3 regions of the Pantoea sp. X-Soil-TKNS-1279 genome follow, and region 2 is predicted to be linked to each of the others. Evidence: predicted binding sites of a transcription regulator. Region 2 holds the regulator's gene; each other region holds the start of a gene.

Region 1 (5,886 bases), 610 kb from region 2:
TTCGATCAGTACGGACAGGTGCAGTTCACCACGACCTGAAACGCGGAAGGCGTCAGCATCAGCGGTTTCTTCAACGCGCAGCGCAACGTTGTGTACCAGTTCTTTGTTCAGACGCTCCAGAATCTGGCGCGAGGTCACGTACTTACCTTCTTTACCGCAGAACGGTGAGGTGTTGACGTTGAAGAACATGGTTACTGTCGGCTCGTCCACGCTCAGGGCTGGCAGCGCTTCCACATTCTGCGGATCACAGATGGTGTCAGAGATGTTCAGCTCACCAAGACCGGTGATCGCGATGATGTCGCCCGCTTCTGCCAGGTCGCTTTCGATACGTTCCAGACCGAGGTGGCCCAGCACTTTACCGACTTTACCGTTACGGGTTTTGCCTTCGCTGTCGATGATCGTAACTTGCTGGTTCGGCTTCACTTTACCGCGTTTGATGCGGCCGATACCGATAACACCCAGGTAGTTGTTGTAGTCCAGCTGAGAGATCTGCATCTGCAACGGCGCTTCTACTTCAACCTGCGGCGGAGAAACACGGTCAACAATCGCCTGATACAGCGGGGTCATGTCGTCGGCCATGTCGTTGTGATCCAGACCTGCGATACCATTCAGCGCAGAAGCGTAAATGATCGGGAAGTCCAGCTGTTCGTCAGTCGCATCAAGGTTAACGAACAGGTCAAATACCTGGTCAACCACCCAGTCCGGACGCGCGCCAGGACGGTCAACTTTGTTGATAACAACAATCGGCTTCAGGCCGTGAGCAAAGGCTTTTTTGGTTACGAAGCGAGTTTGCGGCATCGGGCCATCCATCGCATCGACAACCAGCAGCACCGAGTCCACCATGGACATCACGCGCTCAACTTCACCACCGAAGTCGGCGTGTCCCGGGGTATCAACGATGTTGATACGATAGTCATTCCATTTGATGGCGGTGTTTTTCGCGAGGATGGTGATTCCACGCTCTTTCTCCAAATCGTTGGAGTCCATTACGCGCTCAGTCGCTTCGGTACGGGCGTCAAAAGTACCGGACTGTTGCAGCAGTTTATCAACCAGGGTGGTCTTACCGTGGTCAACGTGCGCGATGATGGCGATGTTACGCAAATTTTCGGTCACAGCTTTGCCTCAGGCATTATAGAAATAGAAATAACGCGCTATTGTACACGGATTAAGCGGAAGACTGAACATGATCACAGATTTCGCCTAAAGTTTCTTACAGCGCTGGTTTTTAGCACCAATTGCGGTGCATTAATCTGCACTGCGATGGCATTTTGCACTGAAATGGTGCTTTTATTTGCCATAAAGGCACCATATCGGTGCATCAAATCCATCCTGGTGCAGTCACCGACTCACGACAGGGCGCATCACAGCACGATTTTATCCGCTGTAATAAAGTTGGCACAGAATTCGCTTTGGTATTCTCAAGCGAAAACGACAGTTGCACAACGGTTGAAGAGCTTGCCGAGATCTTTGGTTAGGAGATGTCAGAACCCATGACACATTCCAGGCAACGAAGTTCTCTCACCACGACGACAATGACAATTTCCAGGAGAGTTGAGTATGTCCGCTGAACACGTTCTCTCGATGATGAACGAGCACGAAGTTAAGTTTGTTGACCTGCGTTTTACCGATACCAAAGGTAAAGAACAGCACGTTACTATCCCTGCTCACCAGGTTAACGCTGACTTCTTCGAAGAAGGCAAAATGTTCGATGGCTCCTCCATCGGTGGCTGGAAAGGCATTAACGAATCAGACATGGTACTGATGCCGGACGCAACCACTGCCGTTCTGGACCCGTTCTTCGAAGATCCGACGCTGATCATCCGTTGTGACATCCTTGAGCCAGGCACCATGCAGGGCTACGATCGCGACCCGCGTTCTATCGCCAAGCGCGCAGAAGACTTCCTGCGTTCTTCTGGTATCGCTGATACCGTTCTGTTCGGACCTGAGCCGGAATTCTTCCTGTTCGATGACATCCGTTTCGGTTCTTCAACTTCTGGTTCACACGTTGCTATCGACGATATCGAAGCAGCATGGAACACCGGTAAAGAATACGAAGGCGGCAACAAAGGCCACCGTCCGGCCATCAAAGGTGGTTACTTCCCGGTTCCGCCGGTTGACTCAGCTCAGGACATCCGTTCTGCTATGTGTCTGACCATGGAGCAGATGGGTCTGGTGGTTGAAGCTCATCACCACGAAGTGGCAACTGCTGGTCAGAACGAAGTGGCAACCCGCTTCAACACCATGACCAAAAAAGCTGACGAAATTCAGATCTACAAATACGTTGTTCACAACGTTGCTCACGCTTACGGCAAAACTGCAACCTTCATGCCGAAGCCGATGTTCGGTGACAACGGTTCAGGTATGCACTGCCACATGTCTCTGTCTAAAGGCGGCGTGAACCTGTTCTCTGGCGACAAATACGGCGGCCTGTCTGAAACTGCTCTGTTCTACATCGGCGGTATCATCAAGCACGCTAAAGCCATCAACGCCCTGGCTAACCCGACCACCAACTCTTACAAGCGTCTGGTCCCAGGCTACGAAGCTCCGGTAATGCTGGCTTACTCTGCCCGTAACCGTTCTGCTTCAATCCGTATCCCGGTTGTTGCCAGCCCGAAAGCACGTCGTATTGAAGCGCGCTTCCCGGACCCGGCTGCTAACCCGTACCTGGCATTCACCGCGCTGCTGATGGCTGGCCTCGACGGCATCATCAACAAGATCCACCCGGGCGATGCAATGGACAAAAACCTGTATGACCTGCCGCCGGAAGAAGAAGCTGAGATTCCAAAAGTGGCTGGTTCACTGGAAGAAGCGCTGAACTGCCTGAACGAAGACCGCGAGTTCCTGACCCGTGGTGGCGTGTTCACCGACGACGCTATCGACGCGTACATCGAACTGCGTAAGTCTGAAAACGACCGCGTTCGCATGACTCCGCACCCGGTAGAGTTCGAGCTGTACTACAGCGTGTAATTAATTAAATATTCCGCGGATTTCGTGTTGCAGCAAGGCGGCAGCCGAATGGATCCCGGGGAGCTGAGATAGCTCAGTGACCCGGGTGAGTGAGGGCAGCCAACGCGGCTGCGGCACGAAAGACGCTGAAGATTTTTTGTTGCCGTGGAAACTTTCAGCCCATCTTCGGATGGGCTTTTTTCTCCACGAATTCATCGTTCAAATTACGGTTTTTACAACCAAAGGCTATAATGCACTAAATTAGTGCAGAGGAACGCTGTATGGCAACTGGCACGCTGCCCGATGCGGGGCAGATTCTCAACTCCCTGATAAACAGTATTTTGCTGGTTGATAATGAATTAGTTATTCATTACGCCAATCCGGCGGCACAGCAATTACTGGCGCAGAGTTCACGGAAATTATTTGGCACGCCGTTACCTGAATTAACCGGCTATTTTTCGCTGAATATTGAGGTTATGCGCGAGAGTCTTGAGGCCGGCCAGGGCTTTACAGACAGCGAAGTGACCTTAGTGGTGGATGGCCGCGCGCATATTATGTCGCTCACGGCGCAACGTCTGCCTGATGGCTTAATTTTGCTGGAAATGGCGCCGATGGATAATCAACGCCGCCTCAGTCAGGAACAAATTCAGCATGCTCAGCAGGTCGCCGCCCGCGATTTAGTACGTGGTCTGGCACATGAAATTAAAAACCCGCTGGGGGGTTTGCGTGGTGCCGCGCAATTACTATCTCGCGCCCTACCCGACCCTTCGCTGAATGAATATACCAAGGTCATTATTGAGCAAGCCGATCGACTGAGAAATCTGGTAGATCGTTTGCTTGGCCCTCAGCAGCCTGGTTTGCATGTCACTCAAAGCATTCATCAGGTGGCTGAACGCGTGGTCAATCTGGTGTCGATGGAGTTGCCGGATAACGTTTCGCTGGTGCGTGATTACGACCCCAGCCTGCCGGAGTTGCCACACGACCCGGATCAAATCGAACAAGTTCTGCTGAATGTAGTACGCAACGCGCTTCAGGCGTTGGGTGAAGAAGGCGGCACAATTATTATCCGCACCCGCACCGCGTTCCAGTTAACGCTGCATGGTGTGCGATATCGCCTGGTGGCACGCATTGATATTGAAGATGACGGCCCAGGCATTCCGGCTCAACTGCAGGATACGCTGTTCTATCCGATGGTGAGTGGGCGCGAAGGCGGCACCGGTTTAGGTCTGTCGATTGCCCGCAGTCTGATCGATCAGCATTCAGGAAAAATAGAATTTAACAGTTGGCCTGGTCACACCGAATTCTCGGTTTACCTGCCTATTCGCCAGTGAGGTTTCTATGCAACGAGGGATAGTCTGGATCGTCGATGACGATAGCTCCATCCGCTGGGTGCTTGAACGTGCGCTCACTGGAGCCGGTTTGAGCTGTGCAACGTTTGACAGCGGCAACGAGGTGCTGGAAGCGCTCTCGACCAAAACCCCAGATGTTTTACTGTCAGATATTCGTATGCCAGGCATGGACGGATTGGCATTGCTGAAACAAATCAAACAGCGCCATCCGATGCTGCCGGTCATCATTATGACGGCGCACTCCGATCTGGATGCCGCCGTCAGTGCTTATCAGCAGGGTGCTTTTGATTACCTGCCAAAGCCATTTGATATTGATGAAGCGGTCGCGTTGGTAGAACGCGCCATCAGCCACTATCAGGAGCAGCAGCAGCCGCGCAATCAACCGGTAAGCGGCCCGACGACCGATATTATCGGTGAAGCGCCAGCGATGCAGGATGTGTTTCGCATTATTGGCCGTCTGTCGCGTTCTTCTATCAGCGTGCTGATTAACGGTGAATCCGGGACCGGTAAAGAACTGGTGGCGCATGCCCTGCATCGCCATAGCCCGCGCGCTAAAGCCCCCTTTATCGCGCTGAACATGGCGGCGATTCCCAAAGATTTGATTGAGTCTGAGCTGTTTGGTCATGAGAAAGGCGCATTTACCGGTGCCAATCAGATTCGTCAGGGACGTTTTGAGCAAGCTGATGGTGGTACGCTGTTCCTTGATGAGATCGGCGATATGCCGCTCGACGTGCAAACCCGCCTGCTGCGCGTGCTGGCCGATGGTCAGTTCTACCGTGTTGGCGGTTATGCGCCAGTTAAAGTGGATGTGCGTATCATCGCCGCAACCCACCAAAACCTGGAAATGCGCGTACAGGAAGGCAAATTCCGTGAAGACTTATTCCATCGTCTCAACGTAATTCGTGTTCATCTGCCACCGCTGCGTGAACGTCGTGAAGATATTCCGCGCCTGGCCCGCTACTTCCTGCAAGTTGCTGCACGCGAACTGGGTGTAGAGGCGAAAATTTTGCACCCGGAAACCGAAGCGGCGCTGACGCGTTTGCATTGGTCCGGTAACGTGCGCCAGCTGGAAAATACCTGTCGCTGGCTGACCGTGATGGCTGCGGGCCAGGAAGTACTGATTCAGGATCTGCCCGCTGAACTGTTTGAATCCAGTACGCCGGAAAGTCCGGTGCAGTCGCTGCCGGATAGCTGGGCCACCTTACTGGCACAATGGGCGGATCGTGCACTGCGCTCCGGTCATCAAAACCTGCTATCTGAGGCACAGCCGGAGATGGAGCGCACCCTGCTCACAACCGCTTTGCGTCATACGCAGGGACATAAACAGGAAGCGGCGCGTTTGCTTGGCTGGGGACGTAATACCCTGACACGTAAACTGAAAGAGCTGGGCATGGAGTAAGTGTAAAAAGCGGGCTTATTGCACGATTTTTATGCTCACCCCATCTGTACAGACCGGTGCCGTTCAGTATCATACGGGCGGCAATCGGGAGAAGAGAACATGTTCCAGTCAGTCATCCAGGTGATCACGCATAACATCGCGGCGATCGGCAACGCGGCCAGCCATTCACCGCAAACGGCCATTGCTGCTGTG
Region 2 (5,886 bases):
AGACGATCAGGTCACCCTTTATGGCCGCAGTTTTAACTCTACTGGCATGAAGATGCGCGGCAACTTACGGACGAAAAATGCCCAGTTGATTGAAAAGGTCAAATCCTCCTATGAAATCCAAAATGAAAAACAACAGCCTTAAATTACTGCTGGTCAGCGCCCTGTTAGCCACCAGCTTGCCCGCTCTGGCATTAACCGGGGATTCTGACAAACCCGTGAATATCGATTCAGAGAATCAGTCGCTGGATCTGCAAGGCAATGTCGCTACCTTTACCGGCAACGTCATCGTGACTCAGGGATCGATCAAGATCACCGCCGACAAAGTCGTCGTCACTCGCCCGGGTGGTGACAGCAAAAAAACCATCGTTGATGCCTGGGGCAACCCGGCAACCTTTTATCAGATGCAGGACAACGGTAAGCCGGTACAGGGTCATGCGGCCAAATTGCACTATGAACTGGCGAATGACTTTGTTGAGCTGACGGGTAACGCCTACATTGAACAGTTGGATAGCAATATCAAAGGCGATCGCATCACCTATCTGGTGAAAGAACAGAAAATGCAGGCCTACAGTCAGGGCCAGAGCAAACGCGTGACCACCGTGCTGGTGCCGTCGCAGTTGCAGGACAAAAACGGTTCATCCCAGAGCCAAAAGAAGAGTAACTAATTTCTATGGCCACACTGATCGCTGAAAACCTGGCGAAAGCCTACAAAGGCCGCCGCGTGGTAGAAGACGTTAGCCTGCAAGTTAAATCCGGTGAAATTGTCGGATTGCTTGGCCCCAACGGGGCCGGTAAAACCACCACCTTTTACATGGTGGTCGGGATCGTGCCGCGCGATGCCGGTCGTATTGTGATTGATGATGAAGACATCAGCATTCTGCCGCTACATGCGCGTGCACGTCGCGGCATTGGTTATCTGCCGCAGGAAGCCTCGATTTTCCGTCGCCTCAGCGTTTACGACAACCTGATGGCCGTATTGCAGATCCGTGACGATCTCAGCGAAGAGCAGCGTCAGGATCGAGCCAACGAACTGATGGAAGAGTTCCACATCGAACACCTGCGTGACAGCATGGGTCAGGCACTCTCCGGCGGTGAACGCCGTCGTGTCGAGATTGCCCGCGCGCTGGCTGCCAATCCTAAGTTTATCCTGCTGGATGAACCATTTGCCGGTGTTGACCCAATTTCCGTCATTGATATCAAGAAGATCATTGAACATCTGCGCGACAGTGGGTTGGGTGTGCTGATTACCGACCACAACGTACGCGAAACCCTTGCCGTTTGTGAACGCGCTTACATCGTCAGCCAGGGGCATCTGATTGCTCACGGCACACCCGATGAAATACTTGCAGATGAGCAGGTTAAGCGTGTTTATTTGGGCGAAGAGTTCAGACTCTGATAAGGTGTCGGAACCTCCGACGTTTGCTTAGGAAATTCAATCCGGATTATGAAGCAAGGTTTGCAACTCAGGCTCAGCCAACAGCTGGCGATGACACCCCAGTTGCAGCAGGCAATTCGCTTGCTGCAACTCTCTACGCTTGAACTCCAGCAGGAATTACAACTGGCGCTGGAAAGCAACCCATTGCTCGAACAATCAGAACTCCATGAAGAAGTAGACGCACGCGAATATCAGGAAAGCGAAGCCCTCGACACCCGCGAGGCTCTGGAACAGAAGGACATGCCGGAAGAGCTGCCGCTCGATGCAACCTGGGATGAAATCTACACCGCCGGAACGCCTTCCGGTACGGGTACCGATTACCAGGATGATGAGCTGCCGGTCTATCAGGGCGAAACCACGCAGTCGTTGCAGGATTATCTGATGTGGCAGGTTGAGCTGACACCGTTCACCGATACCGACCGCGCCATTGCGACTTCGATTGTCGATGCCATTGACGACACCGGTTATCTCACCGTGACGCTCCAGGATATTTGCGACAGCATCGGTGATGAAGAACTGACGCTGGAAGAAGTGGAAGCGGTATTGAAACGCGTACAGCGTTTTGATCCGGTCGGCGTTGGCGCACGCGATTTGCGTGATTGCCTGCTGGTGCAGCTGTCCCAATATGCCGCCGATACGCCGATGCTGGCGGAAGCACGGTTGATTGTGAGCGATCATCTCGATCTGCTGGCCAATCACGATTTCCGTAGCCTGATGCGCATGACGCGTCTGAAAGAAGATGTGCTGAAAGAGGCAATGTTGCTGATTCAGTCGCTTGATCCGCGTCCAGGTCAGTCGGTCAACACTAGCGAACCTGAGTATGTCATCCCGGATGTACTGGTACGCAAGGTCAGCACCCGCTGGACAGTTGAGCTAAATGCCGACAGCGTACCGCGTCTCAAAATTAATCAGCACTACGCTGCGATGGGCGGTGCGGCGCGTAATGACAGCGACAGCCAGTTTATCCGCAGCAATTTACAGGAAGCCAAATGGCTGATTAAGAGCCTGGAGAGCCGTAACGACACGCTGCTGAAAGTGACTCGCTGTATTGTCGAGCAGCAGCAGGCGTTTTTTGAACAGGGCGAGGAGTACATGCGTCCGATGGTGCTGGCGGATATCGCCCAGGCCGTGGATATGCATGAATCCACCATTTCCCGTGTTACCACGCAGAAGTACTTGCATAGCCCGCGTGGCATCTTTGAACTGAAATATTTTTTCTCCAGTCATGTGAATACCGAAGGTGGCGGCGAAGCCTCCTCGACGGCAATTCGTGCGTTGGTGAAAAAATTGATCTCTGCGGAAAATCCCGCAAAACCCTTGAGCGACAGCAAACTGACCTCCATGTTATCTGAACAGGGCATCATGGTGGCCCGCCGTACGGTTGCTAAGTATCGCGAGTCTTTGTCCATCCCGCCCTCGAATCAGCGCAAGCAGCTGGTTTGAATGTATTGAGAAGGAAGACCTATGCAAATAAACCTTACCGGACTGAATGTAGAGATTACCGAGCCGCTGCGCGAATTTGTAAATAGCAAATTTGCCAAATTGGAACACTATTTTGATCGCATTAATCAGGTCTATATTGTTCTGAAAGTGGAAAAGGTAACGCAGATTGCTGATGCAACACTGCATGTGAACGGCGGTGAATTGCACGCGACATCGGAAGCGGAAGACATGTACGCGGCGATTGACGGATTGATCGACAAGCTTTCCCGTCAGTTGACCAAACATAAAGATAAACTGAAAAAACACTAACCTTCACGCTTGCAGAGTACTGATAGGTTCGGTACTCAGAGCACAGAATGGGGCGGGCTGACCGCCCCGTTTTGTCATCTGCGCAAGCGCCAACAGGAGACACTGCATTTTTCCCGTGATAAGGGGTAAAGTGGGTGATCCTCGCGGCTATGTGAACTCGCAAGTGAAACGATGATGAACAACGATCTGACACTGGAATTGAGCTCGGTCCTTACGCTGGACTGCACCCGCAGCGGCGTACACTGCCAGAGTAAAAAACGTGCGCTGGAAATAATCAGCGAACTGGCAGCCAAACAGCTCAATCTGCCTCACCAGACGCTTTTCGAAGCGATCCTCACCCGTGAACGCATGGGCAGTACCGGTATTGGCAATGGTATTGCCATTCCACATGGCAAACTGGAGGAGGACACGCTGCGCGCCGTAGGCGTGTTCATTAGCCTCGATCAACCTATCGCTTTTGACGCGGTGGATAACCAGCCTGTGGACCTGCTGTTTGCACTACTGGTGCCCGCAGACCAGTGTAAAACCCATCTGCATACATTATCGCTGGTGGCAAAACGTCTGGCAGATAAAACCGTCTGTCGCCGTCTGCGCGCTGCGCAGAGCGATGAAGAACTCTATGCCATTATCACAGAAGCGCAGGAAGACCACCCTTAAGCGACAGATACTTTTACCGGCCAATGCGCCGGTTTAAAACGGGAGAAATGTGATGGTGCTGATGATCGTTAGCGGTCGGTCAGGCTCAGGAAAATCAGTCGCGTTGCGTGCGCTTGAGGACATGGGGTTTTACTGTGTCGATAACCTGCCAGTGGTATTGCTGCCAGAACTGGCCAATACCTTAAGCGAACGCAACATCTCTGCTGCCGTCAGTATCGACGTGCGCAATATGCCGGAATCACCGGAGATTTTCGAAACCGCGCTTAACAACCTGCCGGACTCGTTTTCGCCACAGTTGCTGTTCCTCGACGCCGATCGCAACACGCTGATCCGTCGCTACAGCGACACACGTCGCCTGCATCCACTCTCCAGTAAGAATTTGTCACTGGAAAGCGCGATTGATGAGGAGAGCGACCTGCTTGAACCACTGCGTTCACGGGCTGACCTGATCATTGATACCTCCGAGATGTCGGTGCATGAGTTGGCTGAAATGCTTCGCACCCGTCTGCTGGGTAAACGCGAACGCGAGCTGACGATGGTGTTTGAATCCTTTGGCTTCAAGCATGGCATTCCGATTGATGCCGATTATGTGTTTGATGTGCGTTTTCTGCCTAACCCACACTGGGACCCAAAACTGCGTCCGATGACCGGCCTTGATCGCCCGGTGGCCGCGTTCCTCGACCGGCATACTGAAGTGCACAACTTTATCTATCAGACACGCAGCTACCTTGAATTGTGGCTCCCCATGCTGGAAACCAATAATCGTAGCTATCTCACTGTCGCAATCGGTTGTACCGGTGGTAAACATCGTTCGGTCTATATCGCCGAACAACTGGCCGACTATTTCCGTTCGCGCGGTAAAAATGTGCAATCCCGTCATCGCACCCTGGAAAAACGCAAATCATGACCGTGAAGCAAACCGTTGAGATTCGTAATAAATTGGGCATGCATGCGCGCCCGGCGATGAAGTTATTTGAACTGGTGCAAAGTTTCGACGCAGAAGTGCTGCTGCGTAATGAAGCAGGAACGGAAGCGGAAGCCAGCAGCGTAATTGCGCTGCTGATGCTGGATTCCGCCAAAGGCGGCCATATTGAGATTGAAGCCAGCGGCCCGGAAGAAACCCAGGCGCTGGCAGCGGTAATTGAATTGTTTGAAGCCGGTTTTGATGAGGATTAACCGCTTCAGTGCAATTTGTAGCGGTTAAGGAAACCTTCCCCACCCAGTTGCCGCATCTGGCGCATAATCCATTGCTGTCTCTGACGGATGTAACCTGAAGGGGCGTCGGCGCGAAAACGGATCGGATTAGGCAATACCGCCGCCAGCAGCGCCGCTTCTGCCATAGTCAGGCGACTGGCGGGTTTGTGAAAATAGCGCTGGGATGCCTCTTCTACCCCAAACACACCGTTGCCAAATTCGGCGATATTCAGATAGACCGTAAGAATGCGTCGCTTGGTCCAGACCGTTTCGATTCCTACCGTCAATCCCGCTTCCAGCCCTTTACGAACCCAACTGCGTCCATCCCACAAAAACAGGTTTTTCGCGGTTTGTTGCGATAGCGTCGAAGCACCACGCATCCGTTCATCACCGTCGTTATCCAGCACCGACTGAATCGCGGCAACGTCAAATCCCCAGTGTTCTGGAAATTTTTGATCCTCAGAGGCAATGACCGCCAGCGCCATCCACGGTGAGATCTCATCCATGCTGACCCAATCCGAATGCGCCACATAGCCAAAATTGCCGTGCAGCCAGGCACCCAGCTGTCGTTCAACCATCACTGCGGAAAAAGGCACCGGCAAGAAGGAAAATAGCAAAATCCCTGCCAGCCAAATACCCAGCCAGGCGAGAAGAAATTTTGCGATCCACACTTTTACACGTTGCCAAAGTTTCCCTTTATTCTTAGCCATCAAATTATCTCTTACCTGTTCCCTGTATTAATCAATCACCAAGGTCACCATAGCATTCGATGATAGTCGAATACGGAGAATCGCTGCCTGACCAGTTGATTTATCGAACAAATTCATTGCCTGCGCAACCATCGTTGC
Region 3 (5,886 bases), on a different replicon from region 2:
CAGGGAAAAACAGCGGATCGATAACGTAGCTGTCGGTGGAAAATGCCAGCCGGTCCCCTTTGCCAGTCAGCTCGCTTAACCCCAGTCGCGCCTGATCTTCCTGCTCCGCCAGCCAGTGATTGTCAAACGCCTGGAGAAACAGGTCGGCGATCAGTTGCTGCATCATTCTGCCGCCACTGCCATGCGCTAATTCAATTGATTTCATCATTCACTTCCTGACTTCTGTACTGATACCAGGCCGCGCAGGCCCCTTCCGAGGAGACCATCAGCGCACCAAAGGCGTTTTGTGGATTGCAGCCCTTGCCGAACATCGGACATTGATGCGGTTTACAACGCCCGGTGAGCACATCGCCACAACGTGCGCGCGGGTCGTCACTCACCTGCTGCTGCCGTGGCCGGAACCTGACCTCCGCATCATAGGATTGATACGCCTCCGTCAACTGAACACCGGATTCCGCAATCACCCCCAATCCGCGCCATTCAGACGCCCCTCGGAGGCAAAAAACCTCGCGCATGGCTTGCTGCGCCAGCAGGTTTCCCTCATCCGGCACCACACGTTTGTATTGATTCTCCACCCGACTTTGCTGCTTGATTTTTTGCTCCACCAACATCAACACGCCCTGCAACAAATCCATCGGCTCGAAACCCGCCACCACCAGCGGCCGCCGGAAATGGCGGGGGATAAACTCATAGGCGGCAGTGCCGATCACCATGCTGACATGTCCCGGTGCCAGGAAGGCGTCGATGCGGTTATCCGGCTGCGACAGCAGGCTGCGCAGGGTGGGGATAAGCGTAATGTGCTGGCAAAAGAAGAAGAAATTGGTGACCTGTTGCGCTTTGGCCTGTTGCAGCGTAATGGCCGTGGCGGGCATGGTGGTTTCAAAGCCGAGAGCGAAAAACACCACCTTACGGTGTGGATTCAGACGCGCCAGCGTCAGGGCATCCATCGGTGAATACACCACCCGTACATCCGCCCCCTGCGCTTTAGCCTGCATTAGCGATCCCTGTCTGCCCGGCACGCGTATGGCGTCGCCGAAGGTACAGAAAATCACTTCAGGATGGCGGGCAATGTCAATGCAGCTATCAATGCGCCCCATCGGTAACACGCATACCGGACAGCCCGGACCGTGGATAAAATCGATGTTATCCGGCAGCAACTGATCGAGGCCAAAGCGGAAGATGGCGTGGGTATGGCCCCCGCACACCTCCATAATCTGCAACGGATGCTGTGCATCGTAATCCAGCAATGGCGCCCGCTTATTCAGGGTTTCAATCAGCTGCATCACGCGGGTGGGATCGCGATATTCATCAACATAACGCATCAGCCACGCTCCTCGCCGTACAGCAAGGCCCCGACATCAGGTTCCATGTCGAACATGTTTTGCAGCGCATCGAGGGTGTCACGCGCCTCCGCTTCATCAATGATGCTCATGGCAAAGCCAACGTGCACCAACACCCACTGGCCCACCGCCGCATCATCCACCAGCGTTAAATTGACATCGCGCTGCACGCCACACACATCCACTTTCGCGTCATTACCCTGGCGCTCAACAATCTGGCCCGGAATGCCTATGCACATCGCTCGCTCTCCAGCCAGTTAATCCACGCTTCCATGCCTGCGCCGCTGGTGGCAGAAACCAGCATGATCTGGATATCCGGGTTGACCTCGCGGGCATAGGCCAGACAACGGTCGACATCGAATTGCAGATACGGCAACAAGTCAATTTTGTTGAGCAACATCAGCGAAGCCGCAGCAAACATATACTTATATTTTAGTGGCTTATCCTCACCTTCCGTCACCGAGAGCAGCGCAACTTTGTGGCGTTCACCCAAATCAAAACTCGCCGGACACACCAGGTTGCCGACGTTTTCAATAAACAGCACCCCGTTGTCTGCCAGCGGCAGACGCTGCATCGCCGTCTGAACCATTTGCGCATCCAGATGGCAACCTTTGCCGGTATTCACCTGAATCGCTGGTGTGCCCGTGGCGCGGATGCGTGCGGCATCATTTACCGTCTGCTGATCTCCCTCGATCACCGCGCAGGACACCTTGCCCTGTAACCGTTTCAGGGTTTCGGTCAGCAGGGTGGTTTTACCGGAGCCAGGGCTGGACACCAGGTTCAGCACCAGTTGACGCTGCGCAGTAAAAGCGGCGCGATTCGCCTGCGCCAGCTGATTATTTTTATCCAGCACATCAAGCTCCAGCTCCAGCATCTTACGCTGGCTGATACCCGGTGCATGGGCTTCGGCCACGCCGTGCCCATAATGCAGATCGCCATGCTCACTGAGGTTTATGCCAGAAATCCGCGGCACCCGACGTGGTGCCGGCGCAAACGGGGCGCTGCGAAACGCCGAATGCGGGTTACGCTCATCGCCTTCGATATACAGGTTGCCTTCACCGCAACCACAGCTACTACACATGATTGATCTCCTGATCGATTTCCAGCCGCTTAATTTGCACGCCATCATCCGCCACGATGCGCAGTTGATGACCGCCACATTGCGGGCACCGTCTGACGCGCTGCGTAAGCAGCGTGATGTATTGCTGGCAATCGTGACACCAGCACTCCGCCTCCTGCTGATGAAGATGAAGTTCACACCCTTCAGCCAGGGTGCCCCGGCACGTCAGTTCAAAGCAGAACTGCATCGCGCTGGTCTCCACGCAAGAAAACGCCCCGACCTCCAGCCAGACCGCAGTGACACGGCGTGCGCCATGTTGCCGGGCATGGTTATCGATCAGTTCGACTGCGCGTTGACAGAGGGTAATTTCGTGCATGCTGCCTCCTGGGTTCACTGAGGGCTGCTAATGCAAAGACGGTGCCAGCGCGGCGGCGTGTCGATGTCAAAGATGACGAAATGACATGTCACTGACGGTTTTTTTGCAACGGGGATTTATAGATTAATCATAAAATTCAATAGGTTAAAAACATGGCACGAAATGTGCCTTAGGGGAATATCCGCACAAACAGAGTGATTTAATAATGGATATTAGGGAACTGAGTGACAAAGCAGCCTACATCGCTGATAAGCATCAACGCTTGCAGGCACAGTGGAAACAATACGGCAACGCCTTAGTTCAGGGGATAACCCTGTCAAAAGCCAAACTGCACCACACCATCTCCTGCTCACCTGGGGATGACTTGCGCTTCTTCTTATTTGAACACTTCGTCATTCATATTCAGCCAGGCGAAGGCTTTAACAATCACCGTATCGAGTACTTTCTCGCGCTGCCGGATGACAGCGATAAGATATTGATTGGTCATGCCAATATCGATAATGACGGTTGCATCGACAATGCCTTCAGCAATCGCGATCGCGAGAAAGTACTTACCCACTATCTGGAACTAATTCAGCCGATTTACGACAGCCTCTATCTGGCGGTCCATGAAAACACCCCGGTGTCGATGGAACGGCTACAACAAGCCGCCGTGGCGTGAAGAGGTTGAGGGTGTCGAAAACTGTCGAAGCGACAGGTTATCGGCATGATTTCGTCATTAATGACGACAGTCACCAGAGGAATCCGTTGGTGAACCGTTTTGTAATCGCTGATTCAACATTATGCATTGGTTGCCATACCTGTGAAGCGGCCTGCGCGGAGACGCACCGGCAACAGGGTTTACAGTCGATGCCGCGTTTAAAGGTGATGCGCAACCGGGACGAATCCGCCCCGCAGTTGTGCCGCCACTGCGAAGACGCCCCTTGTGCCAGCGTCTGCCCGGTGAATGCCATTAACCGTGTGGATGGCGCGGTACAGCTGAACGCTAACCTGTGCGTCAGCTGCAAACTGTGCGGCATCGCCTGCCCGTTTGGGGCTATCGAATTTTCCGGCAGCCGCCCGTTACACATCCCGGCAGACGTCAACAGCCCCAAAGCGCCCGCCGCCCCTGCCGATCCCCTGCGCGTTAGTTCGCTGCTGGACTGGGTTCCTGGCATTCGTGCTGTCGCGATGAAATGTGATCTGTGCAGCTTCGATGAGCAGGGTCCAGCCTGCGTGCGCACCTGTCCGACGAAAGCGCTGCAACTGATCGACAACACCGATATCGCCAAAGCCAGCAAACGCAAGCGTGAACTCACGCTGGCGGGTGCGCTGGGTGATTTAAGCCTGTTCAGCCAGCCAGAGGCACGTAAATGAATGTTTTTTTTCTGATCCACTGGGCACTGGCCGGTCTGATGCTCAGTGCGTTACTGGCGGGCATCACCGCGTTTAACCGGCCCGTCAGTGGCGTTGTTGCCGGTATCGGTGGCGCGATAAGTTGTGCGTTGCTGCTGGCAGCCAGCGTCCAGGGCCTGCTCGGATTCAGCGCCATCCTGACGCTGTGGCGTTGGCAGCTACAACTGAATAGCTTTAACAGCATATGGTTAGTGACAGTGTCACTCTGCGGCCTGTTTATCTGCCTGTTTAACGTAAGCTGGCATCGGCATTCTCAGGTTAAAGCCAACGGTTTGCTGGTCAATCTGATCCTCGCCGCCGCGGCTGTTGCTCTGCTCGCCGCTAACCTCGCCACCCTGGTAGCGATGGCCGAAATTGTCGCGCTGGCAGGCTACTTCCTCACCGGCTGTCGTAAATCCGGTCAACTCTGGTTTGCACTGGGTCGCCTTGGCACGCTTCTGCTGGTCGCCGCCTGTTGGTTGCTGTGGCAGCAGTTTGGCACGCTGAGTTTTGACGGATTACGCCTGGCGCTCCAGGGAGCGGCGCTCTCTCCGCTGGTGTTGCTGTTAAGTTTGCTCGGCTTTGGTCTGCTGGCGGGCATTATTCCGCTGCACGGCTGGGTACCCCAGGCGCATGCCAATGCCCCGGCTCCGGCCGCAGCGCTGTTTTCCGCCGTAGTGCTGAAGGTAGGGTTGTACGGCATGATCAGCGTTTCACTGCTCGCCGACATGTTGCCGCTGTGGTGGGGGGGGCTGGTGGTGGTGCTCGGTATGGTGACCGCCTTTACCGGCGGGCTGTACGCCCTGATGGAACACAACATCAACCGCCTGCTGGCTTATCACTCGCTGGAAAACATCGGCATTATCCTGCTGGGCGTGGGTTGCGGCTTTATCGGGATTGCGCTGCACCAACCGGCGCTGGTGGCGTTGGGGATGATCGGTGGCCTCTACCATCTGTTTAATCACAGCCTGTTTAAAACCACGCTGTTCCTCGGCGCTGGCGCGGTGTGGTTCCGCACTGGTCAGCACGACATTGAGAAACTGGGCGGGATTGGCAAGCGTATGCCGCTGATTTCGTTGGCGATGCTGGTGGGTTTGATGGCGATGGCCGCCTTGCCGCCGCTTAATGGCTTTGCCGGTGAATGGGTGATCTATCAGTCATTCTTCCAGTTAGGCAACCAGGCTTCCTTTATCGCGCGTGTCCTTGGGCCGCTGCTGGCGGTTGGACTGGCGATCACTGGCGCGTTGGCGGTGATGTGTATGGCCAAGGTCTATGGCGTCACCTTCCTCGGCGCACCCCGCAGCCCGGAGGCCGAACAGGCCGCCAACCCGCCCGGCCTGATGAATATCACCGTCGTTCTGCTGGCGTTGGGTTGCGTGATTGCCGGTGTCGCTACTCCCTGGTTGCTGCCGTTGCTGCAACATGCCATCCCACTCCCGCTCAACACCGCGCAGACGCTGGTATCGCAACCGCTGATCGCCCTGCTGCTGATTATGACGCCACTGCTGCCTGTGCTGTTGCTGGTGCTGTTCCGTGGCGAACGCCTGCCGCACCGCACGCGTGGCCCGGCATGGGTTTGTGGCTACGACCACGAAGCAGCGATGGTGATCACCGCATCGGGTTTTGCCCAACCGGTGAGAGCCGCCTTTGCGCCCCTCCTCGCCTTACGCAAACACCTTAATCCGGTGCGGTGGGTGCCTGGCTGGCGGGGTGACGGGATCGCCATCACGTTCCGG

Evidence for each region. Region 2 encodes sigma-54, which starts transcription at its own class of promoters, with help from an activator protein. Its sites were predicted from a motif close to GTTGGCACANNTTTCGCTNT; they were not measured.
Region 1: a site for sigma-54 is predicted at 1,392-1,411, ahead of glnA (glutamate--ammonia ligase). Genes of this name have one in related genera too.
Region 3: a site for sigma-54 is predicted at 2,806-2,825, ahead of hypA (hydrogenase maturation nickel metallochaperone HypA). Genes of this name have one in related genera too.

The regions. Positions count from the first base shown of each region.
Region 1 is NZ_AP035948.1:4,270,853-4,276,738, forward strand. It holds gene typA (ribosome-dependent GTPase TypA) at 1-1,113, opposite strand, end outside; gene glnA (glutamate--ammonia ligase) at 1,558-2,967, shown strand; gene glnL (nitrogen regulation protein NR(II)) at 3,228-4,277, shown strand; gene glnG (nitrogen regulation protein NR(I)) at 4,285-5,694, shown strand; gene AC6I8N_RS20055 (YshB family small membrane protein) at 5,794-5,886, shown strand, end outside.
Region 2 is NZ_AP035948.1:571,703-577,588, reverse strand. It holds gene lptC (LPS export ABC transporter periplasmic protein LptC) at 1-142, shown strand, start outside; gene lptA (lipopolysaccharide ABC transporter substrate-binding protein LptA) at 111-665, shown strand; gene lptB (LPS export ABC transporter ATP-binding protein) at 671-1,396, shown strand; gene rpoN (RNA polymerase factor sigma-54) at 1,445-2,878, shown strand; gene hpf (ribosome hibernation promoting factor) at 2,900-3,187, shown strand; gene ptsN (PTS IIA-like nitrogen regulatory protein PtsN) at 3,362-3,844, shown strand; gene rapZ (RNase adapter RapZ) at 3,897-4,751, shown strand; gene npr (PTS phosphocarrier protein NPr) at 4,748-5,020, shown strand; gene mtgA (monofunctional biosynthetic peptidoglycan transglycosylase) at 5,026-5,748, opposite strand.
Region 3 is NZ_AP035949.1:146,702-152,587, reverse strand. It holds gene hypE (hydrogenase expression/formation protein HypE) at 1-205, opposite strand, end outside; gene hypD (hydrogenase formation protein HypD) at 192-1,322, opposite strand; gene AC6I8N_RS20920 (HypC/HybG/HupF family hydrogenase formation chaperone) at 1,322-1,579, opposite strand; gene hypB (hydrogenase nickel incorporation protein HypB) at 1,570-2,421, opposite strand; gene hypA (hydrogenase maturation nickel metallochaperone HypA) at 2,414-2,776, opposite strand; gene hycA (formate hydrogenlyase regulator HycA) at 2,982-3,437, shown strand; gene AC6I8N_RS20900 (4Fe-4S dicluster domain-containing protein) at 3,527-4,132, shown strand; gene hycC (formate hydrogenlyase subunit 3) at 4,129-5,886, shown strand, end outside.